4 regions of the Paenibacillus sp. S-38 genome follow, and region 1 is predicted to be linked to each of the others. Evidence: a T-box and tRNA genes for the amino acid it is inferred to sense, from the RefSeq annotation. Region 1 holds a T-box; the other regions hold tRNA genes.
What was found. The T-box of region 1 lies ahead of tyrS (tyrosine--tRNA ligase). A T-box ahead of a tRNA ligase gene usually reads a tRNA of that ligase, here a tRNA-Tyr.
Positions count from the first base shown of each region.

Region 1 (6,644 bases):
GAGTGTCCCTCGACTCTCGTCTCTCGCCCCCTCGCTCTTATACAACCGCCTCGTGCTATTTCTTCGACCTGACGGCCACCGAAGACTTCGACTCCCCAGCCTCATTGGTCGCCGAGACGATATAGTAGCCTTCCGTCGAGACGGCATAATACTTGAATTCCGTCCCGCCCTTCACGGTGCCGATCTTGGAGTACTTGCCGTTCTCCTTGTCGCTGAAGTAAACATTGTACTGCGTAACCTTCTCCTTGTCGGCGTTGGCCTTCCACTTCAGCTCGATGCCGCCGCCGCTGGATTTGACGGTAACCCCGGTAGGGATCGAAGGAGCGCTCTTGGGTGCCGGGGTGCTGTCTTTGTCATCACCTGACTCCTTCTCGCTGCTCTTCTTGTCGTCGGAGGACTCGGATTTCTTGTCGTCCTCCGTCTTCGCGGTTTCGCCGTTACCGGCGCCGAAGAGCAGATCCATGCTCGTGCCGTCGGTGTAGGCCGCCTTGCTTGGCGAAGACTCTTTGCCGGCAACATCGACCGTCGTGACGTAATACCCGTAGGTGCCGCCGGAGGAGGACGTGTCGGTAAACTTCGTCTCGTCTCCGGCAAAGACCACGCCGCTGACACGCTGGAAGCTGCCGCCGTTCACCGAGCGGTAGAGACGGTAGCCGACCGCGTCGCCGCTGTCGCTGGCACCGAAGGTGATTACGTTGGACTCCCCTGTGCGTGTCGCTACGACGGTGGTCGGTGCATTCGGCGCATTGCCGTCGTCCTTGCGCGGATCCGTCTCGGAAGGCGCGTCCTGCTCGTAATCCTTCGGCTTGTAGAAGTCCAGGCTCCGTTTGCGGTCCGCCGGCAGCTTGCCGATAATGCTGCGGAGCTCGCGGAACAGCTTGCCGAGCGGCTCGGGACGCTTGATGACGGATTTTTCTTCGACGAAGTCGGACGGCGTCTCCTCCCGCGCGATATAGTTGATGCCGTTATACGTAATGACCGGCAGCCGGACCATCACATTGTCTTCCTCGGTCGGCACATACTTTTTGTTGAAGAGGTCCGTCGTCAGCTTTCCTGCACGGCTGGTGGCATTGCTCGGCAGCTTGCCGGAGAGCGAGGAGACGGTCATCTCCACAATATCGGCCGGACGCTCGAAGGTCTTTGTGGGGAAGAGCTCCGGATGCTTCTCGATCGTCGAGTCCATGACCAGAGCCCAGATGTTTTTTGCCCGGTTGGTGCCGCCCGTTTTCTTGCTCAGCTTATGGACAGGCAGATCGTAGCCTGCCCAGACGCCGAGGGTAACGTCCGGCGTATAACCCATGAACCAGGCGTCGGCATCGTCCTGGGTGGAGCCTGTTTTGCCGACAATCGGCACTTGGCCGTAGTGCTTAAAGGTCTTCATAAGGTCGGTCGCGGTGCCGGAGGTGATAACCGTACGCATCATGTCGGTGATGAGATAGGCCGTCTGCTCCGAGAATGCCGGGTTCGATTGCAGCTGGTGCTCGAACACGACCTTGCCGTTCGAATCCGTAATTTTGCGGATCATATAGGCTTCATTGAACACGCCCTTGTTGCCCATCGTGGCATAAGCGTTGGTGAGCTCCTTGACGGTAACCCCGTTGCGCAGCCCCCCGATCACGCCGGTCTGGGCGACATAGTCGTCTTCGCCTACCGAGGTAACCCCGATCTGGTTCGCGAACGCCCAGGCCTTCTCGATCCCTACGTCGTTCAGGAACAGTTTTATGGCCGGGATGTTGTAGGACTGGTTAAAGGCCCGGCGGACGGTGATCAGACCGTGGTATCCGTCATCCCAGTTCTCGGGGATATGATAGCCTTTGCTGCCGTCCTTCAGGATGATCGGCACATCGTCGATGACGGAGGCCGGTTGAATTTTGCCTGCCTCCATGGCAGGTATGTATGCAGCGACCGGCTTCATGGTGGAGCCCGGCTGCCGGTAAGCCTGGGTTGCGTGGTTGAGCTGTTCCTTCCAGAAGTCGCGGCCCTCGATCATGCCGAGAATGGCGCTGGTCCTGCTGTCCATAAGCACTGCGCCAATCTGCTCGATGCCCTTGACCTTGTCCTCCGGAGTGAAGTTCTTCTCGTCCGAGGCGATCGCACGCATCGAGCTGTAGATATCCTTGTCGATGGTGGTGTAGACATGGTAGCCGCCCCGGCTGAGCTTGGTCTGCATACTCTTGAGCGCCTCGGCATACTCTTCCGGGCTCTCCTTCGGATTGAGCTTGGGATTCTCCACCTTGAGCAGTGCCTTGGCGGCCTCGCGTTCCACTTCGATCATCAGGTAAGGATACTCGGTGTAGGCCCGTTTGACTTTCTCGGCGAGCGTGCTCTTCAGATCAAACTGGAGCGCCTCCTGGTACTGCGCATCGGTGATCTTGCCTTCCTCAAGCATCCGGCGTAGCACCAGCTGCTGGCGCTGCACAGCCCGCTTGAAGGCCGCGCCGTCCACTTCCCCCTTCGAGGTGAAGGCGGAGTAGTTGCTCGGCTGCTGCGGCAGCCCGGCGAGATAGGCGGCCTGAGCCAGATTCAGCTTCGACAGGTCGTCGATGTTGAAGATGCCCTTGGCGGCCGCCTTGATGCCGTACAGGTTGTAGCCGGACGAGCCGTTGCCGTACGGAATCTTGTTGAGGTAGGCGAGCAGGATCTCATCCTTCGACATCAGGCGCTCCATCCGCATGGCGAGCAGAATCTCCTTCGCTTTGCGGCTGTCGTCCCGGCTCAGGGTGAGGAAGACCCGGCGGGCCAGCTGCTGCGTAATCGTACTGCCGCCCGTCTGCACATCCTCCTTGAGCAGCTTCTGAACGACGGCCCGGGCCGTCCCTTTGAAGTCCACGCCGTTGTGCTCATAGAAGTTCTTGTCCTCAATGGCAAAAACAGCATCCAGGACATGCTGGGGGATATCGTTCAAGGCGACCATCCTCCGGTCTTCCTCCGTCCGAAGCTGGCCGACGACCGAATCGTCCCGGAAATACACGAAGCCGGTCAAGGCGTCGTCCTGCATCTCCTTCAGCATCTCCTCTTTGCTCCGCACGGGGTCGTCCTTGACGAGAGAGGTGACATAGCCGAAGGCCGCGCCTCCTCCCAGGAAGCAGGCGATGAGCCCTAAGATGAAGAGCCACTTGACGCTGCTCAGCGTTACTTTTCCTGCGGTAAAAAAAACACGTTTATAACTGCGGGGTTTCTTCGGTTCCTTGGGTTTCCTCTCGGTTACTTTCTCTTGATCCAGTTCCATGAATCGGCTTCCTCCTGCCTGGCCCAAACATTCCTTAACAATTATAGCACAAAGCGTCAAGGTTCGGCATGGGATTCCGTTCCTCCATCGGTGACGTTTCGGTGATGAGGGCCTTATGGAATGCTGAATACTGGGGGCTGACCTGCCATGCCGGCAGGGTTTGACAACTCTTTTGGGCCTGTGGTATAAATGGTTTTAATAATTCCATAAGCCAAATGCAGTGAAGGATTCAGTAGGAGAGGGAACCCAGCTTACAGAGAGCCGGCGGGTGGTGCGAGCCGGCAGCTGACCTTACGTCCGAATTACCGTCCGGAGCAGCGGAAGGGAAGAGGGAGATCGTCTTTTGGGCGGGTTCCTTGCGTAGCTTCCGATCGGGCTGACCGCCCGTTATCCATGATGAAGTGAAAGTCCGCCGGACCGGACTGTCAGGGGCAGCCCTGCGGAGCCGGGAAGAGGACTTTAATTAGGGTGGTACCGCGAGCTGAGCCTTCTCGTCCCTTTGTGGAGGAGAAGGCTTTTTTGTATTTTCATAAGAAGAGAGAGGATGATACCGTAATGGCAATGGATATTTTGAGTGATTTGGAATTCCGCGGATTGATCAACCAGGTGACGGACCGGGAGGGGCTCGCCAAGAAACTGGCGGAGGAGCCTGTTGTGCTCTACGCGGGCTTCGACCCGACGGCGGACTCCCTGCATATCGGGCACCTTCTGCCGCTGCTCGTGCTGCGGCGCTTCCAGCAGGCCGGCCATATCCCTGTAGCGCTGGTAGGCGGGGGCACAGGCCTTATCGGCGACCCGAGCGGCAAGGCGGCCGAGCGGACGCTGAACCCGAAGGAAGTCGTGGAGGAGTGGACGCAGAAGCTGAGAAACCAGCTCTCGCAGTTCCTGGACTTCGAAGCCGAGAAGAACCCGGCGCAGACGGCCAACAACTACGACTGGCTGTCCGAGCTGAATGTCATCGGCTTCCTGCGGGATGTCGGCAAGAACTTTACCGTGAATTACATGCTGGCCAAGGACTCCGTGGATTCCCGTCTCGAGAAGGGGATCTCCTTCACGGAATTCAGCTACATGATCATGCAGGCGTACGACTTCCAGCAGCTGAACGAGAAGCGGGGCTGTTCCCTGCAGATCGGCGGCAGCGACCAATGGGGCAACATTACGGCGGGGCTGGAGCTCATCGGGAAGACGAACGGCAATCAGGCCTTCGGCTTGACGGTGCCTCTGGTGACGAAGAGCGACGGCTCGAAGTTCGGCAAAACGGAAGGCGGCGCCGTGTGGCTCAACGCAGAGAAGACGACGCCTTACCAGTTCTACCAGTTCTGGATCAATACGGACGACAACGATGTCGTGAAGTTCCTGAAGTACTTCACGTTCCTGTCGCCGGATGAAATCGGCGAGCTGGAGCGCCAGGTGAAGGAAGCGCCGGAGAAGCGGGAAGCACAGCGCGTGCTTGCCAAGGAGATGACAACGCTCGTTCACGGTGCCGAGGCGGCCGAGAGCGCGATCCGCATCTCCACCGTCCTCTTCAGCGGGGATGTGGGCTCCCTCTCCGGCAGCGAGATCGAGCAGGCATTCAGTGACGTGCCGTCCACCGAGCTCGATGCCGGTACGGAGATCACGCTCCTCGACCTGCTCGTGCAGGTGAAGGCGGCCCCGTCGAAGCGGCAAGCGCGTCAGGATGTGGAGAGCGGCGCCGTCTCGATCAACGGAGTCAAGACGACGGAGCTCGATAAGGTCGTCCGTGCCTCCGACGGCCTCGAAGGACGTTTCCTCGTCATCCGCCGGGGCAAGCGCAATTACTACCTGGTGAAGTTCCAATAATACGGAACAGAGCCGTTACGAAGAAAAGATGAACAGCCCGCTCCCTCCGGTTATTCCGGGGGAGCGGGCTGTTTTTGGTCGTGGGGCGGGGATGCGGGGTGCTGCGGCAGCAAAAAAACAAGCTGCCGGCAAGAAGCGGGCAGCTTGTTTCGATGAGCCGGAGATTAACGGCTGTAGAACTCGACGATTTGCTTTTCGTCGATCTCTTGTGCGAGCTCGGAACGCTCAGGAAGACGAACGTACTTGCCTTCTACTGCAGCTTCGTTGAACTCAAGGTAAGCAGGCAGGTAGTTGCGGTTTGCGAGAGCTTCTTTCACTGCGGACAGGCCGCGGCTCTTCTCGCGAAGACCGATCACGTCGCCGGTGGAAACCAGGTAGGACGCGATGTCAACTTTCTTGCCGTTAACCGTTACGTGACCGTGGGAAACCAGCTGACGTGCGCCTGCACGGGAGTTGGAGAGACCCAGACGGTATACGAGGTTGTCGAGACGGCTCTCGAGCAGGAACATGAAGTTCTCACCGGAGATCCCTTGCATTTTCGCAGCCTTATCGAACAGGTTGCGGAACTGCTTCTCGTTCAAGCCGTACATGTGGCGGAGCTTTTGCTTCTCCTGCAGCTGTACGCCGTAGCCGGACATTTTCTTGCGCTGCCCTGGACCGTGCTGGCCTGGAGGGAACGGACGCTTGAGTTCTTTGCCGGTACCGCTCAGGGAAATACCGAGGCGGCGGGAGAGTTTGAATTTAGGACCTGTGTAACGTGACATTGTATGGTGGGCTCCTTTATAAGTAAAGTTAGGATTCGGGTGAAGCTTGTGCCCGATTTTGCGCATCTGTCGGGAAGAACCCAGCCGCGGTCCCGACAGCAACAAAACCTATAGAGGGTGACACCGACTTCCACCATAAATAAGCAAGTCCGCTATGTGCGGATCAGAGCTCATTCTCGACTTCTAATTCTATAAGATAGAGTGGGTCTGTGTCAAGTAAAGGAAGGGGCGAATGGAACGAAAGCTAGGAATGGGAGGAAGCGTCCCGGGCAGAGTTTGGAAGCCCGTTTTTTTTTGGTACAATAAGGGAAGAGAGGGGGACGAGGCATGGGCGAGTGGGATATTAGGCATCTAACGGATACGCTGGGCTCCCTCGGCTTCTTCGGGCAGGCCTGCGGAGCTCTGCTTATTCTGCTTCAAACGATCGTGCCGTTCGTACCGTTCGTCGTGGTGGCCGGAGCGAACGTGCTCCTGTTCGGTCTATGGCTGGGGTTCCTGGTTAATTATGTGTTCGCCTGTCTTGGAGCCGTTCTTGCGTTCTACGGCACCCGCAGCTTCGGCAGGGAATGGGCGCAGGCACGGCTCGCGAGATACCCGCTTGCGGACCGCTTCAACGAGAAATTGGAGAAGCACGGACTGCTGTATATCACGCTGTCCCGGGTGATACCGGTGCTCCCCTCCTTCGCGATCAATATGGCGGCTGCGGTGACCCGCGTGCGGTCAAGGGATTTTATTGTCGGCACCCTGATCGGCAAGATGCCGATGATCCTGCTCGAATCGCTGATCGGGCATGATCTCCTGCATTTTACAAAGCATAAAGGCAGGCTTCT
Region 1 is NZ_CP187970.1:5,642,041-5,648,684, reverse strand. It holds gene ACP26L_RS24810 (transglycosylase domain-containing protein) at 56-3,229, opposite strand; T-box leader at 3,441-3,731, shown strand; gene tyrS (tyrosine--tRNA ligase) at 3,791-5,050, shown strand; gene rpsD (30S ribosomal protein S4) at 5,215-5,814, opposite strand; gene ACP26L_RS24795 (TVP38/TMEM64 family protein) at 6,142-6,644, shown strand, end outside.

Region 2 (6,644 bases), 4.1 Mb from region 1:
GACGAAAGTCGGGCTTAGTGATCCGGTGGTACCGAATGGAAGGGCCATCGCTCAACGGATAAAAGCTACCCTGGGGATAACAGGCTTATCTCCCCCAAGAGTCCACATCGACGGGGAGGTTTGGCACCTCGATGTCGGCTCATCGCATCCTGGGGCTGAAGTAGGTCCCAAGGGTTGGGCTGTTCGCCCATTAAAGCGGTACGCGAGCTGGGTTCAGAACGTCGTGAGACAGTTCGGTCCCTATCTGTCGCGGGCGCAGGAAATTTGAGAGGAGCTGTCCTTAGTACGAGAGGACCGGGATGGACGTACCGCTGGTGTACCAGTTGTTCCGCCAGGAGCACGGCTGGATAGCCAAGTACGGAAGGGATAAGCGCTGAAAGCATCTAAGCGTGAAGCCCCCCTCAAGATGAGATTTCCCAATTAGTAAGACCCCTTGTAGACGACGAGGTTGATAGGTTCGGGGTGGAAGCGCGGCAACGTGTGGAGCTGACGAATACTAATCGGTCGAGGGCTTATCCACTAGCTTCCGCAAGGAAGCGGCAGCGGAACTTTAGGTCTTTAGCTAGCAAGCGAGGAGATATCTTTTTGAAAGCGATCTTTATGCGAAGCATAACGGAGCGCAAAAAGATGTACCCGAACGTATATCCAGTTTTCAAGGTACAAGCTGCCTTGAATATGTATTACCGTGTATCCTGGCCGATACACAAACCGTTTGGTGATGATGGCGGAAGGGAACCACGCGTACCCATCCCGAACACGAACGTTAAGCCTTCCAGCGTCGATGGTACTTGGACCGCAGGGTCCTGGGAGAGTAGAACGTCGCCAAGCGGTACCACCTTCGTGGGACAAGCCGTATGAATTAAACATCATGAGGGCCCTTAGCTCAGCTGGTTAGAGCGCACCCCTGATAAGGGTGAGGTCGGTGGTTCGAGTCCACTAGGGCCCACCATATAACTTTATAAACGCATGGGGCCATAGCTCAGCTGGGAGAGCGCCTGCCTTGCAAGCAGGAGGTCAGCGGTTCGATCCCGCTTGGCTCCACCATGATTTACTTTAGTATGGCCCGTTGGTCAAGGGGTTAAGACACCTCCCTTTCACGGAGGTAACAGGGGTTCGAATCCCCTACGGGTCAGTTCCCATGGAGGCTTAGCTCAGCTGGGAGAGCATCTGCCTTACAAGCAGAGGGTCGGCGGTTCGATCCCGTCAGCCTCCACCATTATGCCGCTGTAGCTCAATTGGTAGAGCAACTGACTTGTAATCAGTAGGTTGGGGGTTCAAGTCCTCTCGGCGGCACCATTGTTTTGTGGAGGCTTAGTGAAGTGGCTAAACACGGCAGACTGTAAATCTGCTCTCATCGAGTTCGGTGGTTCGAATCCATCAGCCTCCACCACTTCTTTTCAGTAATTTTATTCCCTGATAGCTCAGTTGGTAGAGCACTCGACTGTTAATCGAGTTGTCACAGGTTCGAGTCCTGTTCGGGGAGCCATATGGAGGCTTAGCTCAGCTGGGAGAGCATCTGCCTTACAAGCAGAGGGTCGGCGGTTCGATCCCGTCAGCCTCCACCATATTTCTTTAAACTGACGCGGGGTGGAGCAGCCCGGTAGCTCGTCGGGCTCATAACCCGAAGGCCGCAGGTTCAAATCCTGCCCCCGCAACCAAATATTTTGTGTGGAGCCGTGGTGTAGAGGCCTAACATGCCTGCCTGTCACGCAGGAGACCGCGGGTTCGAATCCCGTCGGCTCCGCCATTCTTCTTTTACTTGTTTTTTTGCTTTGGCGGTCGTGGCGAAGTGGTTAACGCACCGGTTTGTGGATCCGGCATTCGAGGGTTCAATTCCCTTCGACCGCCCCATTTTTAACCCATTGGGGATTAGCCAAGCGGTAAGGCAACGGACTTTGACTCCGTCATGCCTAGGTTCGAATCCTAGATCCCCAGCCATTCAGTTTGAGCCATTAGCTCAGTCGGTAGAGCACCTGACTTTTAATCAGGGTGTCGTAGGTTCGAGTCCTACATGGCTCACGTTTTTAATTTCATATGCGGTTGTGGTGGAATGGCAGACACGCTATCTTGAGGGGGTAGTGGGCGTAAGCTCGTGGAGGTTCGAGTCCTCTCAACCGCACCATCTAACTTTATATGCGGTCGTGGCGGAATTGGCAGACGCGCTAGATTCAGGTTCTAGTGGTGTAACAGCCGTGGAGGTTCGAGTCCTCTCGACCGCACCACCTGCGGAAGTGGCTCAGCGGTAGAGCATCGCCTTGCCAAGGCGAGGGTCGCGGGTTCGATTCCCGTCTTCCGCTCCATATTTTACTTGATAAGGCGCCATAGCCAAGTGGTAAGGCAGAGCTCTGCAAAAGCTTTATCCCCAGTTCGAATCTGGGTGGTGCCTTAGCCTTTATGTTCCCTTAGCTCAGCTGGATAGAGCGTTTGACTACGAATCAAAAGGTCGGGAGTTCGAATCTCTCAGGGAACGCTTGACGGGATGTAGCTCAGCTTGGTAGAGCACCTGGTTTGGGACCAGGGGGTCGCATGTTCAAATCGTGTCATCCCGATAAGTCATAACAAAAAGAGTCCATATCGATGGGCTCTTTTTGTTATGTCCGGACTATTTTGTGAAAACGGCGCGAGAAAGAAGAGTCGAGTAGTATTGATCTCCACTCTATCCTTACCGCTTGTGGCCATGGGTAACGGAATTGTGCTCTGTAAGGGCAGAAGTACGGAAAAACGCTTGAGTAAATTCTAGGGCCTGTATGCAAACCTATGCGAGCCACACCATAATCGAAGCTAAGGTCAAAAATGCCCTAAACTTACAGGCCAATTTATCATAGCGTGTGGCTAATCGGCGATAATTCTTCACTTTATTGAAAAAGCATTCGATCAGATGCCTCTCCTTGTAGATTTCCTTATCCCATTCCCGCGGTTTCCGGCGGTTTTTCTTACTTGGTATCACCGAAGTGGCGGATTGTTCCTTTAAAAGGTGGAGAATCCGGTTGTTGTCATAAGCACGGTCGGCCAGGACCTGCTTTTTCGTTAAGTCCATCTGCTTTAGCATCTCGTAGCCGGTTACCGAGTCATGACATTGGCCTCCGGTCAGCACAAACCGCAGCGGGTTCCCCAGGGCGTCGACGACCGCGTGGATTTTGGTGGTCAATCCGCCTCGGGACCGCCCAATAGCTTGCTTGAGGGTCCCCCTTTTGCACCGACCCCATGCTGATGGACCTGTACAATTGTCGCGTCAATCATGACACTTTCAAAATCAGGTTCAATCGTAACGTGCTCTAAGATCCGATCCCAAATGCAGGCGATTTTCCAGCGGCAGAACCGGCTATAGACGGTAGACCAGGAGCCGTAGTATTCAGGCAAATCCCGCCAGGGCGCACCTGTCCGCGCCACCCACAGCATAGCGTTCAGCATCTGGCGATGGTTGTTCGCGGGTCTCCCTCCTTGTGGTTTTCTTTCGGCTGGCAGCAGGTCCTTGATTTTATCCCATTGGTCGTCACGGATTTCGTATCGTCTCATCATATCTATATTTACCCATTTTATTGGGTCATGGTTTGCATACACGCCCTAGTTATGCTCCCCTCTCAAGATGCTTCATTTTCCAGTATCCGACGAATCTGGAGTATTTTCGATTGCAGGCTATATTCCAGAAATAGAATATGATATTTTAATAGATAATAAGAGAAGACGATTAGACAGCAGTGTCTGTTCACATAATAGACGCAGGGTGGAGGCAGTATGGCGGAATTTGAAAAGGAACTGCAAGCGCTCCAAAACAGCAGGGAAGAGATCATTACACGCTGGTATGTACTGTTGACTGAAGCCTTTCCGGAGTTCTATGGTTCAGAAGAGCTGCGGAGGCAGGCAGAGATTTACTTTGATTATACGATCGATCTCCAAATCCCACCCGAAACGCACGAGCTGAACGAGAGGGTGCCGATTTGGTCCCGAAATTTGGTGGATCGTGGGCTGCCGCTGCAGCACATTTTCCACAGCACCTCTTTTTGGCGAACTGCCGTATTTGGTGTTTTAGAGAAGGCAATGAGAGCGGAAGGAGCGGACCTCTTAAATGCGATTTCATTTCTGGCTGTGATTACAAGGAGACTTGAGTATATTCAAGAGCTGGTATGCTCCCAGTATATTGAGCGGACAAGTATGCGACTGAAGGATAAGGAGCGAGCCCTCACCCAGCTGCATGATGACAGGCTCAACCTCATTGGGAAGATGGCTGCGAGTATGGCCCATGAGATCCGCAATCCCCTGACCTCGATCAAGGGCTTTTTAAAGCTGATCCGGGAAAGTTTGTCTGTCGAGGAAAGCTCCGATAAAACGCTGCGTTATTTAAGTGTAGTGGATAACGAATTTGAGAACATTAATATGCAGATCACCGGATTCCTCAGCTTTTCGAAGAAGCGAGTCATTGAGGAGCCGGTTATCCGGCTTACGGCCAGGCAGCTGCTGGATTCGGTCATTTCTCTGCTGAATCCCCGATTCCTCAGCGAAAACGTGAACCTTACCGTAGATCTAGAAGACGATGCCGTGCTGTACATACAAAAGGTGGCCGTTCAGCAGGTACTCTCCAATGTCATAAACAATGGTCTGGACGCCATGGAGGAAGTCAAGCATGAGAAGGAGATGCATATTTGCGGATACGACAGGCCCGGATGCTATATTCTTGAAATCGCAAATAACGGCCCGGAAGTGAATCCCCGCATTCTCGATGAGCTCTTCGAGCCGTTCGTGACGGATAAGGAGGAAGGCACGGGGCTAGGTCTTGCCGTCTGCAAGACCATCATGCAGAAGAACGGCGGAGAGATCGGCTGCGTAACGGGACCGAAGCGGACGACTTTCCTGCTTACCTTCCGTACGCACAGTGGGGAGCCTGAGTCTTAGGGCTGGATAAGGGGCCGGTCCGGAGTGTTTTGGGAGGGGTGTCGAAGCAGCTAGGGATATAAACTCCGGCCGGTCCGGGGAGAAAATAGGTGTTTCACATGGCGGCAGATCGCGGCTGGGCAGCTTTAGGCTCTGCCTTTGGTCAGGATACAGGGCACACCTTTACCGACCACTCCGGGCTGGGACATCTTCTCAAGATAGCGTAAACCGCGTTCGCATTTGCGGCAGCGCGCACACACATCGGAGGTGACCACCTTCATCATAAACTGCGTTTTGTCGATGGAGGAGGCAGGAGTATTCTTCTTGGCTTTACTGTTCTTAGCCTTGCTCACGTCATTCATCTCCCACGCCTTGGATGATGCATCATATGACGAAGCCTGGGGGTTGGCGACAGCCCGGCAGGGAGCCGGCATAATTTTATATGAGGATCATGTGAGGGCTGCAGCCAAGGGGGAAATATCAGATTCCGTTAGCCGGCGGCAGGAGATTCAAGAGGAATGTTGAATAAAAACAGAGTACCCGGGGTAACAAAAGATAGATAACCAACACACGCATCCCGGACAGAGGAGGAGCATGATGAAATACATCATCTGCCAAGAGGTCAAGATTGTGGATATGAATGAAGAAATTCTGACGCAAACGCTGTTCAACCGTGGGGAATACGAAGCCCCTGCGATCTCGGTAGGTTCTTCCGTACTTGCGTACCAGCTGGGTTTGAGAGAATTTGACGTTGTCTTGGATAAGCGTGAAGGCAAGCATCAGCGCTACAGCGTCGTTGATGTCGAAATCGATCTGATGACCAGCCCGACAAGCACCCGCGTCTTCCTTGAGCCGGTGACTCTCATCGTGGGACAGCACGATATCGGGCAGGCTTAACTTTTTGCTCCGTAAGCTTCCAGAATTGCTGTGTATAGATGCCAAGGACAGTCCGGTTCTGCAGCCCCAACAGGGTGCCGCGTCCGGGCTGTTTGGTGTGGGAGCCCCTTCAGATAATGAAATTTCAGTGAAGTCGGGTGGGAAATGCACCGGTGCAAGGAAAGTTCATTTGACGCAGGGTGGGCCGGATACGGTAGACTTAAGAGCGGGGGTGATCTTATGAAATGGACGTTTATTCGTATTGGGGCCATCTGCGGATTCCTGGCCGTGGCCATCGGCGCTTTCGGTGCCCATATCGTGAAAGACAATATCAGTGCGGCTATGTTCGCTAACTATCAGACGGGTGTTCAGTATCACATGTTCCATGCATTAGCTTTGACGGTCATCGGCCTCGCTTCGTCCGTGCTGCCAAGCCAAGGGCATCTGCGCCGCGCGGGTTGGGCTATGCTGATCGGCATTGTGATCTTTTCAGGCAGTCTTTATGTTATGGCTCTGACGGATCTCCGTTTCCTTGGGGCAATCACGCCGATCGGCGGGGTGGCATTTTTATTCGGATGGATCTCGCTGTTCCTGGCATGCCGCGGCAGTATGACGGTTACGAAGTAATGAATAGCATTAAGATTCGCTATGGTAAGATGGGGGAGTCCACTCAGAGGGCTCTCTTTTTTTATAGCCTATGGTCAGCAGGCAGAACAGATCAAGCCATTCCTACATCTAGGCGTAGACTAGGAGGAGCAGCAAAAGAAATTGCTGCAGAAAGCAAGCTTTCATAAAAGAGATTGGCCCGGGTCACCGGGGTGGCACTTTCATCCATAGAAAGAGGGCTAGAGCCGAGATTAGGAATGATGTAAGTAAGGGACGGTTTAGCGTACGAGCAT
Region 2 is NZ_CP187970.1:1,564,673-1,571,316, forward strand. It holds rRNA gene ACP26L_RS07315 (23S ribosomal RNA) at 1-520, shown strand, start outside; rRNA gene rrf (5S ribosomal RNA) at 712-828, shown strand; tRNA gene ACP26L_RS07325 (tRNA-Ile) at 873-949, shown strand; tRNA gene ACP26L_RS07330 (tRNA-Ala) at 969-1,044, shown strand; tRNA gene ACP26L_RS07335 (tRNA-Glu) at 1,061-1,132, shown strand; tRNA gene ACP26L_RS07340 (tRNA-Val) at 1,141-1,216, shown strand; tRNA gene ACP26L_RS07345 (tRNA-Thr) at 1,221-1,296, shown strand; tRNA gene ACP26L_RS07350 (tRNA-Tyr) at 1,306-1,390, shown strand; tRNA gene ACP26L_RS07355 (tRNA-Asn) at 1,411-1,486, shown strand; tRNA gene ACP26L_RS07360 (tRNA-Val) at 1,490-1,565, shown strand; tRNA gene ACP26L_RS07365 (tRNA-Met) at 1,582-1,658, shown strand; tRNA gene ACP26L_RS07370 (tRNA-Asp) at 1,671-1,747, shown strand; tRNA gene ACP26L_RS07375 (tRNA-His) at 1,776-1,851, shown strand; tRNA gene ACP26L_RS07380 (tRNA-Gln) at 1,864-1,938, shown strand; tRNA gene ACP26L_RS07385 (tRNA-Lys) at 1,947-2,019, shown strand; tRNA gene ACP26L_RS07390 (tRNA-Leu) at 2,037-2,122, shown strand; tRNA gene ACP26L_RS07395 (tRNA-Leu) at 2,136-2,222, shown strand; tRNA gene ACP26L_RS07400 (tRNA-Gly) at 2,226-2,300, shown strand; tRNA gene ACP26L_RS07405 (tRNA-Cys) at 2,316-2,386, shown strand; tRNA gene ACP26L_RS07410 (tRNA-Arg) at 2,397-2,470, shown strand; tRNA gene ACP26L_RS07415 (tRNA-Pro) at 2,476-2,549, shown strand; one part of gene ACP26L_RS07420 (IS5 family transposase) at 2,756-3,177, opposite strand; one part of gene ACP26L_RS07420 (IS5 family transposase) at 3,177-3,516, opposite strand; gene ACP26L_RS07425 (ATP-binding protein) at 4,153-4,890, shown strand; gene ACP26L_RS07430 (hypothetical protein) at 5,016-5,231, opposite strand; gene ACP26L_RS07435 (hypothetical protein) at 5,467-5,766, shown strand; gene ACP26L_RS07440 (DUF423 domain-containing protein) at 5,986-6,372, shown strand.
Region 2: it encodes a tRNA-Tyr, which carries the amino acid that the T-box ahead of tyrS (tyrosine--tRNA ligase) is inferred to sense. The anticodon was not compared.

Region 3 (6,644 bases), 3.6 Mb from region 1:
AGCGCAAGCTGCATCAACCGCGTATGCGGGACACTCACTCGTGTTCAGTTTTGAAAGGTGCAATACCTTTCAACAAGATATTCTTTCGTTTGGTGATGATGGCGGAAGGGAACCACGCGTACCCATCCCGAACACGAACGTTAAGCCTTCCAGCGTCGATGGTACTTGGACCGCAGGGTCCTGGGAGAGTAGAACGTCGCCAAGCGAACCCATTCATTTGGGTTTGAATATCTTTTTTTCTATGGGCCCTTAGCTCAGCTGGTTAGAGCGCACCCCTGATAAGGGTGAGGTCGGTGGTTCGAGTCCACTAGGGCCCACCATATAATTATATATTGCCATGGGGCCATAGCTCAGCTGGGAGAGCGCCTGCCTTGCAAGCAGGAGGTCAGCGGTTCGATCCCGCTTGGCTCCACCATTTTAATGCTCTACAATCCACCACGGTCGATGCCGTGATGAATTGCAATATTGTTCCTTGAAAACTGGATATACGAAACAAACTAGCTGAAGTAATCTAATGTTTTATCTTTATAGCTGCTAGCGATGTATTTCGTTTTTGGAAGCGACCTTTATGCGAAGCATAACGGAGCGCAAAACGAAACTACGAGCATTTGGTTAAGCTATTAAGAGCACACGGAGGATGCCTAGGCACCAGGAGCCGAAGAAGGACGTGGCGAACAACGATAATGCCTCGGGGAGCCGTAAGCAGGCTTTGATCCGGGGATGTCCGAATGGGGAAACCCACATGTGGTAATTCGCATGTACCATGCAGTGAATACATAGCTGCATCGGAGGCAGACGAGGGGAACTGAAACATCTAAGTACCCTCAGGAAAAGAAAACAATAGTGATTCCGTCAGTAGCGGCGAGCGAAAGCGGAGAAGCCCAAACCAAGGAGCTTGCTCCTTGGGGTTGTAGGACGTCAATGTGGGTTAAGCAGAGTAGGCGAACAGGTCTGGAAAGGCCGGCCAGAGTGGGTAAAAGCCCCGTAACCGAAATTCTGCGAACACCCTAGACGGATCCTGAGTACCGCGAGACACGTGAAACCTCGTGGGAAACCGGCAGGACCATCTGCCAAGGCTAAATACTCCCTGGTGACCGATAGTGAAGCAGTACCGTGAGGGAAAGGTGAAAAGAACCGCGGGAGCGGAGTGAAAAAGAACCTGAAACCGTGTGCTTACAAGAAGTCAGAGCTCGTTAATGAGTGATGGCGTGCCTTTTGTAGAATGAACCGGCGAGTTACGTTCCCGTGCGAGGTTAAGGTGAGAAGCCGCAGCCGCAGCGAAAGCGAGTCTGAATAGGGCGAATGAGTACGTGGACGTAGACCCGAAACCGTGTGATCTACCCCTGTCCAGGGTGAAGGTGCGGTAACACGCACTGGAGGCCCGAACCCACGAATGTTGAAAAATTCGGGGATGAGGTGGGGGTAGCGGAGAAATTCCAATCGAACTCGGAGATAGCTGGTTCTCCCCGAAATAGCTTTAGGGCTAGCCTCGGGTTAGCGTTGCGGAGGTAAAGCACTGATTGGGTGCGGGGCCCGCCAAGGGTTACCAAGTCCAGTCAAACTCTGAATGCCGCAAACGTGATGCCCGGGAGTCAGACAGTGAGTGCTAAGATCCATTGTCAAGAGGGAAACAGCCCAGATCATCAGCTAAGGTCCCCAAGTGTGTGTTAAGTGGGAAAGGATGTGGAGTTGCACAGACAACCAGGATGTTGGCTTAGAAGCAGCCACCATTGAAAGAGTGCGTAATAGCTCACTGGTCGAGTGACTCTGCGCCGAAAATGTAACGGGGCTAAACACACCACCGAAGCTATGACTAGATATCTATGATATCCTGGGGTAGGGGAGCGTTGTATGCGGGTTGAAGGTTGATCGTGAGGACAGCTGGACTGCATACAAGTGAGAATGCCGGTATGAGTAACGAAAAGATCAGTGAGAATCTGATCCGCCGAAAGCCTAAGGGTTCCTGAGGAAGGCTCGTCCGCTCAGGGTAAGTCGGGACCTAAGGCGAGGCCGAAAGGCGTAGTCGAAGGACAACAGGTTGAAATTCCTGTACCACCGTGAACCGTTATGAGCGATGGGGTGACGCAGAAGGATAGTGACGCGAGCTGATGGATGCTCGTCCAAGCAGTGAGGCTGATGTGCAGGCAAATCCGCGCATCGTAAGGCTGAGCTGTGATGGGGAGGGAAACTTAAGTACCGAAGGTCATGAGTTCAGGCTGCCAAGAAAAGCCTCTAGCCAGGGAGAAGGTGCCCGTACCGCAAACCGACACAGGTAGGCGAGCAGAGCATGCTAAGGCGCGCGGAAGAACTCTCGTTAAGGAACTCGGCAAAATGACCCCGTAACTTCGGGAGAAGGGGTGCCTCGGTAGGGTGAATAGCCCGAGGGGGCCGCAGTGAAAAGGCCCAAGCGACTGTTTAGCAAAAACACAGGTCTGTGCGAAGCCGCAAGGCGAAGTATACGGGCTGACGCCTGCCCGGTGCTGGAAGGTTAAGGGGAGCGGTTAGGGGTAACCCGAAGCTGTGAACCGAAGCCCCAGTAAACGGCGGCCGTAACTATAACGGTCCTAAGGTAGCGAAATTCCTTGTCAGGTAAATTCTGACCCGCACGAATGGCGTAACGACTTGGGCGCTGTCTCGACGAGAGATCCGGTGAAATTTTAATACCTGTGAAGATGCAGGTTACCCGCGACAAGACGGAAAGACCCCATGGAGCTTTACTGCAGCTTGATATTGGACTTTGGTACGATCTGTACAGGATAGGTGGGAGCCTGAGAAGCCTGAGCGCCAGCTTGGGTGGAGGCGCCGTTGGGATACCACCCTGATCGTATCGGAGTTCTAACCTGGTACCGTGATCCGGTGCGGGGACAGTGTCAGGTGGGCAGTTTGACTGGGGCGGTCGCCTCCTAAAGCGTAACGGAGGCGCCCCAAGGTTCCCTCAGAATGGTTGGAAATCATTCGAAGAGTGCAAAGGCATAAGGGAGCTTGACTGCGAGACAAACAGGTCGAGCAGGGACGAAAGTCGGGCTTAGTGATCCGGTGGTACCGAATGGAAGGGCCATCGCTCAACGGATAAAAGCTACCCTGGGGATAACAGGCTTATCTCCCCCAAGAGTCCACATCGACGGGGAGGTTTGGCACCTCGATGTCGGCTCATCGCATCCTGGGGCTGAAGTAGGTCCCAAGGGTTGGGCTGTTCGCCCATTAAAGCGGTACGCGAGCTGGGTTCAGAACGTCGTGAGACAGTTCGGTCCCTATCTGTCGCGGGCGCAGGAAATTTGAGAGGAGCTGTCCTTAGTACGAGAGGACCGGGATGGACGTACCGCTGGTGTACCAGTTGTTCCGCCAGGAGCACGGCTGGATAGCCAAGTACGGACGGGATAAGCGCTGAAAGCATCTAAGCGTGAAGCCCCCCTCAAGATGAGATTTCCCAGTATGTAAGACCCCTTGTAGACGACGAGGTTGATAGGTTCGGGGTGGAAGCGCGGCAACGTGTGGAGCTGACGAATACTAATCGGTCGAGGGCTTATCCACAAGCTTCCGCAAGGAAGCGGCAGCAGTAATGTAGATGTTAGGTTTTTAGCTAGCGAGTGAGGATATATCATAGTGACCTTTGTGCGAAAGCACAACGGAACGCAAAATGATATACCCGAACGACCGTTTCGTATCCAGTTTTCAAGGTGCAAGCCTTGATCAGTTATTCCCTGATAGCTCAGTTGGTAGAGCACTCGACTGTTAATCGAGTTGTCACAGGTTCGAGTCCTGTTCGGGGAGCCATTTCTTGGAGAGGTGTCCGAGCTGGCCGAAGGAGCACGATTGGAAATCGTGTAGGCGTCACAAGCGTCTCGAGGGTTCGAATCCCTCTCTCTCCGTAGCATTACCTTTAGGTTTATTGCAATTACCATTGGTTCGGCCCGTTGGTCAAGGGGTTAAGACACCTCCCTTTCACGGAGGTAACAGGGGTTCGAATCCCCTACGGGTCATCTTTATCCCATGGAGGCTTAGCTCAGCTGGGAGAGCATCTGCCTTACAAGCAGAGGGTCGGCGGTTCGATCCCGTCAGCCTCCACCATAATGATTTTACTGACGCGGGGTGGAGCAGCCCGGTAGCTCGTCGGGCTCATAACCCGAAGGCCGCAGGTTCAAATCCTGCCCCCGCAACCAATTTTCCTAGTGTGGAGCCGTGGTGTAGAGGCCTAACATGCCTGCCTGTCACGCAGGAGACCGCGGGTTCGAATCCCGTCGGCTCCGCCATTTACTTTTCTCGTGAAGTAAGATATAATGCTGTTATGTTTTAGAAGGCTCGGTAGCTCAGTCGGTAGAGCAGAGGACTGAAAATCCTCGTGTCGGCGGTTCGATTCCGTCCCGAGCCACCATTATGCCGCTGTAGCTCAATTGGTAGAGCAACTGACTTGTAATCAGTAGGTTGGGGGTTCAAGTCCTCTCGGCGGCACCATGTAATTTCATACGGAGGCTTAGCGAAGTGGCCAAACGCAGCAGACTGTAAATCTGTTCTCGTACGAGTTCGGTGGTTCGAATCCATCAGCCTCCACCAGTTTTTATAGGGGCATAGTTTAAAGGTAGAACAAAGGTCTCCAAAACCTTTGGTGTGGGTTCGATTCCTGCTGCCCCTGTTTTCCTGCCATGGCGGTCGTGGCGAAGTGGTTAACGCACCGGTTTGTGGATCCGGCATTCGAGGGTTCAATTCCCTTCGACCGCCCCATATCTTTTGAAAGAATTCAAGCATTGGGGATTAGCCAAGCGGTAAGGCAACGGACTTTGACTCCGTCATGCCTAGGTTCGAATCCTAGATCCCCAGTTTTATTATGCGGAAGTGGCTCAGCGGTAGAGCATCGCCTTGCCAAGGCGAGGGTCGCGGGTTCGATTCCCGTCTTCCGCTCCATTTAAGTACCGAGGCGCCATAGCCAAGTGGTAAGGCAGAGCTCTGCAAAAGCTTTACCCCCAGTTCGAGTCTGGGTGGCGCCTCCATTTTTTATTCGCCGGAGTGGCGGAATCGGCAGACGCACAGGACTTAAAATCCTGCGGTGGGTGACCACCGTACCAGTTCAAGTCTGGTCTTCGGCACCACTCCATCGTTTATAGTTTGTGCCCTTAGCTCAGCTGGATAGAGCGTTTGACTACGAATCAAAAGGTCAGGAGTTCGAATCTCTTAGGGCACGCCACTAGCCGGTATGGCGGAATTGGCAGACGCGCGCGACTCAAAATCGTGAGGGAAACCGTGTGGGTTCGAGTCCCTCTACCGGCATCACCGAAAGCTTAGAAGACATCAAGTCTTCTAAGCTTTTTTGTTTATTCTGCGGATATACAAAGGGACCCTCGGTTTAGCAAATTTAGGATCAGGCGCTCGCTGGACTGGATTAGAATCGTAGAAAAAGGGAGGAAGAATTGACATGACGAAGATCGAAGATGGAGCGGTCGTGCTTTTTCAAGGGGATAGTATTACCGACTGCGGAAGGAACCGATACAATGGTCATGACCTCGGTGTAGGTTATGCCTTGATGGCTGCCGCACGCTTCGGGCACCTGTACCCACAAAAGGAAGTTCGTTTCCTGAATAGAGGGATTGGTGGCAATCGTGTCGTTGACCTGCTTGGGCGGTGGCAGGAGGATTGCATGGAACTCAAACCTACTGGGTATCCATCTACATAGGAATCAATGATACGTGGCGACGTTATGATCGCGATGACCTGACGTCTACGGAATTGTTTGCTGAGCGTTATCGCCAACTGATCGTACAGACCAAAGAACAGCTGAACGCCAAAATAATTTTGATCGAGCCCTTTGTTCTTCCGGTCCCCGAAGACCGCCGGAATTGGAGAGAGGACCTGGATTCGAAGATCCAAGCTGTACGGCAGTTGGCGAGCGAGTTTCAGACACTATACGTCCCGTTGGATGGCCTGTTTGCCGCTGCGAGTGCACAGACTTCACCGGCCTACTGGGCACCGGATGGAGTTCACCCCTCTCCTGCGGGACATGCGCTTATTGCGGATGCGTGGTTGAAGGCTGTGCAAGCGTAAGAGGAGCGGCAGTTATCTAAATTCGGTATCCCTGTTTCACGAACCCTTCTGGGGAAGAGAAAACAGGCAAGAGAACTCTTTTGCGAAAATGGAGTTCTCTTTTTGTTCAAATATAAAAAATTATATCTCGCCGCGGCTCGATCCCCTCATCTTATATTTCTTATAAACGCGCCTCGTCCGTAAAGGACGGCGAAGCCGTTATCTTGTGTGCTTAAGCTGCAGGTCGTGGGCGTGCTCGAAAACGGGCGAGATGTATGGGCCCTCCAGATGGTTGGCGGGGGAACGGCCACCTGAGGAGAGGATGCGCGGCGGTCCAATAAGGAATCGGATCTCAGTGAACTGTCATTTGCCTTAGCTTGTTGAATACAGAGGGATTGTGCAGAAGTAGATGTCATCGCAGCCGCGTGCTAAAAAGCGATCCGGCTAGGAGGAGGTGAATCCCTCCCAGATCATTTTGATGGCGACTAGGATAAATGTTATCCGAAGCACCCACATCAGCTTCCGAGAGCTGAGGCGGCTTGCGATCAGTGCACCTAGCCAGCCGCCTATGATGGCGGTAGGAGCCAGGCCGGCAACCATCCACAGATTCACCTCGCCGAGTCCCAGGTGAG
Region 3 is NZ_CP187970.1:1,100,780-1,107,423, forward strand. It holds rRNA gene rrf (5S ribosomal RNA) at 89-205, shown strand; tRNA gene ACP26L_RS05145 (tRNA-Ile) at 244-320, shown strand; tRNA gene ACP26L_RS05150 (tRNA-Ala) at 340-415, shown strand; rRNA gene ACP26L_RS05155 (23S ribosomal RNA) at 611-3,531, shown strand; tRNA gene ACP26L_RS05160 (tRNA-Asn) at 3,699-3,774, shown strand; tRNA gene ACP26L_RS05165 (tRNA-Ser) at 3,781-3,869, shown strand; tRNA gene ACP26L_RS05170 (tRNA-Glu) at 3,909-3,980, shown strand; tRNA gene ACP26L_RS05175 (tRNA-Val) at 3,993-4,068, shown strand; tRNA gene ACP26L_RS05180 (tRNA-Met) at 4,084-4,160, shown strand; tRNA gene ACP26L_RS05185 (tRNA-Asp) at 4,174-4,250, shown strand; tRNA gene ACP26L_RS05190 (tRNA-Phe) at 4,297-4,372, shown strand; tRNA gene ACP26L_RS05195 (tRNA-Thr) at 4,377-4,452, shown strand; tRNA gene ACP26L_RS05200 (tRNA-Tyr) at 4,466-4,551, shown strand; tRNA gene ACP26L_RS05205 (tRNA-Trp) at 4,560-4,630, shown strand; tRNA gene ACP26L_RS05210 (tRNA-His) at 4,644-4,719, shown strand; tRNA gene ACP26L_RS05215 (tRNA-Gln) at 4,744-4,815, shown strand; tRNA gene ACP26L_RS05220 (tRNA-Gly) at 4,825-4,899, shown strand; tRNA gene ACP26L_RS05225 (tRNA-Cys) at 4,912-4,985, shown strand; tRNA gene ACP26L_RS05230 (tRNA-Leu) at 4,996-5,084, shown strand; tRNA gene ACP26L_RS05235 (tRNA-Arg) at 5,103-5,179, shown strand; tRNA gene ACP26L_RS05240 (tRNA-Leu) at 5,183-5,262, shown strand; partial or broken gene ACP26L_RS05245 (SGNH/GDSL hydrolase family protein) at 5,408-6,033, shown strand; gene ACP26L_RS05250 (sulfite exporter TauE/SafE family protein) at 6,457-6,644, opposite strand, start outside.
Region 3: it encodes a tRNA-Tyr, which carries the amino acid that the T-box ahead of tyrS (tyrosine--tRNA ligase) is inferred to sense. The anticodon was not compared.

Region 4 (6,644 bases), 2.8 Mb from region 1:
AAACAGAAGCGCCAGGTTGGAGAATACGATGTTCCCCGCCTGCTCCATCACCGTAGCAATGAGCTGTACCCATCCGGCATTCAGTGCCGGCATCAGCTCGAGCAGCGATGCGTTGTGAAGCACATTCCCGAGTGCAAGCAGAATCCCTGCTGCAGGCAGGATGGCCACCGGAAGCATCAGCGCTTTGCCGACCTTCTGCAGCACGCCGAACAATTGCTTGAACATGAGCCTTCCTCTCCTTTTATCCTTCATTTACCCTTGGATTCAGCAAACGAAAAAAGGCATGCGCAAACAAGGTGTAATGAAAGTCCTAAGGGTAGGTTAACCCAAATAGGCCAAATCATTAACATTCCTTGCTTACTCATGCCTGATCGAATCAGTAACACGAAACTATTCCGTTGTTTGATGAACCAAAAGGCTCTGTACACGAGAGATTATAGCACGCTCCCGAATGGAGCACAATCCCTCTTCACAAATTCGACCACTTTTGCTCTAAGCCCCATCACTCGGAAGCATCCGCTGCAGGTGGATCGTCAAATAAATGGCTTCCGCCTCATAGACAGGCTGCTGCATGCGCTGCTGGATTACCTTCATCAGCGTCCATGCAAACGAATACATCTCCGGGTATTCATTCTTGATAATCTCCGCAATCTTCGTAGGCTCTTCTACCCTCTCGCCACGCCGGATCCTCTCAAGCGCTACCATCAAATGACGCAGCAGTCGCGCATAATCCAGACTGTCCTTCTTGATCTTGATCTCCAGCTTGCGCTCAATGAGATCAATAAGATCGGTAACAAGCCGTGAATGCTCCTTGACCTCCAGAACGTGCCGGTTCGTGATAGCGCTGTAAATATGAAGCGCTACAAAGCCCACTTCATCTTCCGGCAGCTGTACAAGCAAGCGGCGGTTGATCTCATCAATGGCGTGCTGCGCGAGCAGGTATTCCCGCGGATAGAGCTCCCGGGTCTCATACTGAAACGGATTGTGAATCGGGATCTGCTGCCGGTACCGTTTGATGGCGAAGGCAATATGATCCGTAAGTGCAATATGAATCTGTTCATTGAGCGGAGCTCCGGCATGCTGCGATATATAAAAAATGACGTCGTTCATGACCTCAATCAGCTTCTCATCGACCTGATGCATCAAGAGCTTATACTGCTCCTTCGCTTTCTCATTGGTCAGGATGAACATCTTCTCGATGCTGTCCAGAGCGATGGCGTCGCCCTGCTTCCGGCTGAAGCCGATGCCTTTACCGATCACCACCGTCTCGCCGTATTCCGGGTGGACCGCAATGATGACGTTGTTGTTCAATACTTTGCGTACCTGAAGGCTTTCCACGCCAGCACCTCTCAAACTCCCTAATTCGCTAAGGATACCAAAAAAGCGGGGGTTGTACAAGACGCTTCTTGCAGCTCCTGCATCAGCCTTGCATGGCCCTAATCAATAGCGCTTCAACTGCCCACTCCGCCCTGGGTTTGCAGGCCCTGAGCAGCCAAATTGAATCCTGCAGCCCGCCAGGCCTCCCAACATTATATCCGGCCTCTGCTGCCGCCCCATAGAATGCCTGCATTATAGTACTACGATGCCCGGAAATGAAAAAAGAGCCCTATGGGCCCTTCTTTCCGTACCTAGTCGTTATTTCTTGTATGCGGTTGAGAGGACTCGAACCTCCACGGGCGTAAGCCCACTACCCCCTCAAGATAGCGTGTCTGCCATTCCACCACAACCGCTCAGTTACGCGGCCAACGGCCGCGGGCTTGGATACTGCCAACGGAGAGAGAGGGATTCGAACCCTCGAGACGCTTGTGACGCCTACACGATTTCCAATCGTGCTCCTTCGGCCAGCTCGGACACCTCTCCATAAGATCCCCGCCACAGGGATCGGACCCGGTACTGGTCTGGTGCCGTCGAGAGGAATCGAACCTCCGACCTACGCATTACGAGTGCGTTGCTCTACCGCTGAGCTACGACGGCATGGTTGGTGATCGCTGACGGGATCGAACCGCCGACCCTTACCCTGTCAAGGTAATGCTCTCCCAGCTGAGCTAAGCGATCATATGATTAAGAAGAAACCGGAGAGAGAGGGATTCGAACCCTCGCACCACTTGCGCAGTCTAACCCCTTAGCAGAGGGTCCCCTTGAGCCACTTGGGTATCTCTCCATACGACATAAAGCAATTCTGGCAGAGAGGGTGGGATTCGAACCCACGAGACGCTCACACGCCTACACGATTTCGAGTCGTGCTCCTTCGACCACTCGGACACCTCTCCACAAAAGCTTCCAACCGGGATCGAACCGGTGACCTCATCCTTACCATGGATGCACTCTACCTACTGAGCTATGGAAGCATGTTGGTGGAGCCAAGCGGGATCGAACCGCTGACCTCCTGCTTGCAAGGCAGGCGCTCTCCCAGCTGAGCTATGGCCCCGTGCTACAGAACTTATTATACATCAACTTTCTCCGAAAAAGAAACCTAAAGCTCTTTCCTCCGATGGCAGCTAAAGCCTTGGCTGCCTGACCCAGAGAGCGACACAGTTGCGGCAATTTCATAAACAAAAGAGCCCGCGATGGGCTCCCTGCTTTATCGGGATGACACGATTTGAACATGCGACCCCCTGGTCCCAAACCAGGTGCTCTACCAAGCTGAGCTACATCCCGTCAAGCGTTCCCTGAGAGATTCGAACTCCCGACCTTTTGATTCGTAGTCAAACGCTCTATCCAGCTGAGCTAAGGGAACACAGATCTATAAAAAAGGCGCTGCCCGGAGTCGAACACGGGGATAGGGCTTTTGCAGAGCCCTGCCTTACCACTTGGCTACAGCGCCGAATTTTATAATTGGAGCGGAAGACGGGAATCGAACCCGCGACCCTCGCCTTGGCAAGGCGATGCTCTACCGCTGAGCCACTTCCGCAGGTGTTGGTGCGGTCGAGAGGACTCGAACCTCCACGGCTGTTACACCACTAGAACCTGAATCTAGCGCGTCTGCCAATTCCGCCACGACCGCATACCTGAAAGTGAGCCATGTAGGACTCGAACCTACGACACCCTGATTAAAAGTCAGGTGCTCTACCGACTGAGCTAATGGCTCTTAGGGAAAAGAAAGTGGCTCGGGACGGAATCGAACCGCCGACACGAGGATTTTCAGTCCTCTGCTCTACCGACTGAGCTACCGAGCCTTACTACAAGGGATACAAATGGCGGAGCCGACGGGATTCGAACCCGCGGTCTCCTGCGTGACAGGCAGGCATGTTAGGCCTCTACACCACGGCTCCAAGCCAAAGGTAAAACGTTATGGTGGAGGCTGACGGGATCGAACCGCCGACCCTCTGCTTGTAAGGCAGATGCTCTCCCAGCTGAGCTAAGCCTCCATATGGCTCCCCGAACAGGACTCGAACCTGTGACAACTCGATTAACAGTCGAGTGCTCTACCAACTGAGCTATCAGGGAATATTGCAATGAAAAGAAGTGGTGGAGGCTGATGGATTCGAACCACCGAACTCGATGAGAGCAGATTTACAGTCTGCCGTGTTTAGCCACTTCACTAAGCCTCCATGGAAACATGACCCGTAGGGGATTCGAACCCCTGTTACCTCCGTGAAAGGGAGGTGTCTTAACCCCTTGACCAACGGGCCATACTAAAGTAAATCATGGTGGAGCCAAGCGGGATCGAACCGCTGACCTCCTGCTTGCAAGGCAGGCGCTCTCCCAGCTGAGCTATGGCCCCATGCGTTTATAAAGTTATATGGTGGGCCCTAGTGGACTCGAACCACCGACCTCACCCTTATCAGGGGTGCGCTCTAACCAGCTGAGCTAAGGGCCCTTATGAATTAGCCGCATGAAAAAGCCCACCCATAGGCGGGCTTACAATGGCTGCTTGGCGACGTTCTACTCTCCCAGGACCCTGCGGTCCAAGTACCATCGACGCTGGAAGGCTTAACGTTCGTGTTCGGGATGGGTACGCGTGGTTCCCTTCCGCCATCATCACCAAACGATTATTCAAGGCTTGTACCTTGAAAACTGGATATACATTCGGGTATATCATTTTGCGTTCCGTTGTGCTTCGCACAAAGGTCACTACCAAAATGATATATCCTCACTCGCTAGCTTAAGACTAACATCTACATTACTGCTGCCGCTTCCTTGCGGAAGCTAGTGGATAAGCCCTCGACCGATTAGTATTCGTCAGCTCCACACGTTGCCGCGCTTCCACCCCGAACCTATCAACCTCGTCGTCTACAAGGGGTCTTACTAATTGGGAAATCTCATCTTGAGGGGGGCTTCACGCTTAGATGCTTTCAGCGCTTATCCCGTCCGTACTTGGCTATCCAGCCGTGCTCCTGGCGGAACAACTGGTACACCAGCGGTACGTCCATCCCGGTCCTCTCGTACTAAGGACAGCTCCTCTCAAATTTCCTGCGCCCGCGACAGATAGGGACCGAACTGTCTCACGACGTTCTGAACCCAGCTCGCGTACCGCTTTAATGGGCGAACAGCCCAACCCTTGGGACCTACTTCAGCCCCAGGATGCGATGAGCCGACATCGAGGTGCCAAACCTCCCCGTCGATGTGGACTCTTGGGGGAGATAAGCCTGTTATCCCCAGGGTAGCTTTTATCCGTTGAGCGATGGCCCTTCCATTCGGTACCACCGGATCACTAAGCCCGACTTTCGTCCCTGCTCGACCTGTTTGTCTCGCAGTCAAGCTCCCTTATGCCTTTGCACTCTTCGAATGATTTCCAACCATTCTGAGGGAACCTTGGGGCGCCTCCGTTACGCTTTAGGAGGCGACCGCCCCAGTCAAACTGCCCACCTGACACTGTCCCCGCACCGGATCACGGTACCAGGTTAGAACTCCGATACGATCAGGGTGGTATCCCAACGGCGCCTCCACCCAAGCTGGCGCTCAGGCTTCTCAGGCTCCCACCTATCCTGTACAGATCGTACCAAAGTCCAATATCAAGCTGCAGTAAAGCTCCATGGGGTCTTTCCGTCTTGTCGCGGGTAACCTGCATCTTCACAGGTATTAAAATTTCACCGGATCTCTCGTCGAGACAGCGCCCAAGTCGTTACGCCATTCGTGCGGGTCAGAATTTACCTGACAAGGAATTTCGCTACCTTAGGACCGTTATAGTTACGGCCGCCGTTTACTGGGGCTTCGGTTCACAGCTTCGGGTTACCCCTAACCGCTCCCCTTAACCTTCCAGCACCGGGCAGGCGTCAGCCCGTATACTTCGCCTTGCGGCTTCGCACAGACCTGTGTTTTTGCTAAACAGTCGCTTGGGCCTTTTCACTGCGGCCCCCTCGGGCTATTCACCCTACCGAGGCACCCCTTCTCCCGAAGTTACGGGGTCATTTTGCCGAGTTCCTTAACGAGAGTTCTTCCGCGCGCCTTAGCATGCTCTGCTCGCCTACCTGTGTCGGTTTGCGGTACGGGCACCTTCTCCCTGGCTAGAGGCTTTTCTTGGCAGCCTGAACTCATGACCTTCGGTACTTAAGTTTCCCTCCCCATCACAGCTCAGCCTTACGATGTGCGGATTTGCCTGCACATCAGCCTCACTGCTTGGACGAGCATCCATCAGCTCGCGTCACTATCCTTCTGCGTCACCCCATTGCTCATAACGGTTCACGGTGGTACAGGAATTTCAACCTGTTGTCCTTCGACTACGCCTTTCGGCCTCGCCTTAGGTCCCGACTTACCCTGAGCGGACGAGCCTTCCTCAGGAACCCTTAGGCTTTCGGCGGATCAGATTCTCACTGATCTTTTCGTTACTCATACCGGCATTCTCACTTGTATGCAGTCCAGCTGTCCTCACGATCAACCTTCAACCCGCATACAACGCTCCCCTACCCCAGGATATCATAGATATCTAGTCATAGCTTCGGTGGTGTGTTTAGCCCCGTTACATTTTCGGCGCAGAGTCACTCGACCAGTGAGCTATTACGCACTCTTTCAATGGTGGCTGCTTCTAAGCCAACATCCTGGTTGTCTGTGCAACTCCACATCCTTTCCCACTTAACACACACTTGGGGACCTTAGCTGATGATCTGGGCTGTTTCCCTCTTGACAATGGATCTTAGCACTCACTGTCTGACTCCCGGGCATCACGTTTGCGGCATTCAGAGTTTGACTGGACTTGGTAACCCTTGGCGGGCCCCGCACCCAATCAGTGCTTTACCTCCGCAACGCTAACCCGAGGCTAGCCCTAAAGCTATTTCGGGGAGAACCAGCTATCTCCGAGTTCGATTGGAATTTCTCCGCTACCCCCACCTCATCCCCGAATTTTTCAACATTCGTGGGTTCGGGCCTCCAGTGCGTGTTACCGCACCTTCACCCTGGACAGGGGTAGATCACACGGTTTCGGGTCTACGTCCACGTACTCATTCGCCCTATTCAGACTCGCTTTCGCTGCGGCTGCGGCTTCTCACCTTAACCTCGCACGGGAACGTAACTCGCCGGTTCATTCTACAAAAGGCACGCCATCACCCATGAACGGGCTCTGACTTCTTGTAAGCACACGGTTTCAGGTTCTTTTTCACTCCGCTCCCGCGGTTCTTTTCACCTTTCCCTCACGGTACTGCTTCACTATCGGTCACCAGGGAGTATTTAGCCTTGGCAGATGGTCCTGCCGGTTTCCCACGAGGTTT
Region 4 is NZ_CP187970.1:311,846-318,489, reverse strand. It holds gene ptsG (glucose-specific PTS transporter subunit IIBC) at 1-225, opposite strand, end outside; gene glcT (glucose PTS transporter transcription antiterminator GlcT) at 493-1,338, opposite strand; tRNA gene ACP26L_RS01645 (tRNA-Leu) at 1,648-1,730, opposite strand; tRNA gene ACP26L_RS01640 (tRNA-Ser) at 1,772-1,860, opposite strand; tRNA gene ACP26L_RS01635 (tRNA-Thr) at 1,900-1,974, opposite strand; tRNA gene ACP26L_RS01630 (tRNA-Val) at 1,980-2,055, opposite strand; tRNA gene ACP26L_RS01625 (tRNA-Ser) at 2,074-2,161, opposite strand; tRNA gene ACP26L_RS01620 (tRNA-Ser) at 2,181-2,270, opposite strand; tRNA gene ACP26L_RS01615 (tRNA-Thr) at 2,276-2,348, opposite strand; tRNA gene ACP26L_RS01610 (tRNA-Ala) at 2,353-2,428, opposite strand; tRNA gene ACP26L_RS01605 (tRNA-Pro) at 2,585-2,658, opposite strand; tRNA gene ACP26L_RS01600 (tRNA-Arg) at 2,664-2,737, opposite strand; tRNA gene ACP26L_RS01595 (tRNA-Cys) at 2,753-2,824, opposite strand; tRNA gene ACP26L_RS01590 (tRNA-Gly) at 2,837-2,911, opposite strand; tRNA gene ACP26L_RS01585 (tRNA-Leu) at 2,918-3,004, opposite strand; tRNA gene ACP26L_RS01580 (tRNA-Lys) at 3,016-3,088, opposite strand; tRNA gene ACP26L_RS01575 (tRNA-Phe) at 3,104-3,176, opposite strand; tRNA gene ACP26L_RS01570 (tRNA-Asp) at 3,196-3,272, opposite strand; tRNA gene ACP26L_RS01565 (tRNA-Val) at 3,293-3,368, opposite strand; tRNA gene ACP26L_RS01560 (tRNA-Asn) at 3,372-3,447, opposite strand; tRNA gene ACP26L_RS01555 (tRNA-Tyr) at 3,467-3,551, opposite strand; tRNA gene ACP26L_RS01550 (tRNA-Glu) at 3,561-3,632, opposite strand; tRNA gene ACP26L_RS01545 (tRNA-Ala) at 3,649-3,724, opposite strand; tRNA gene ACP26L_RS01540 (tRNA-Ile) at 3,744-3,820, opposite strand; rRNA gene rrf (5S ribosomal RNA) at 3,873-3,989, opposite strand; rRNA gene ACP26L_RS01530 (23S ribosomal RNA) at 4,153-6,644, opposite strand, start outside.
Region 4: it encodes a tRNA-Tyr, which carries the amino acid that the T-box ahead of tyrS (tyrosine--tRNA ligase) is inferred to sense. The anticodon was not compared.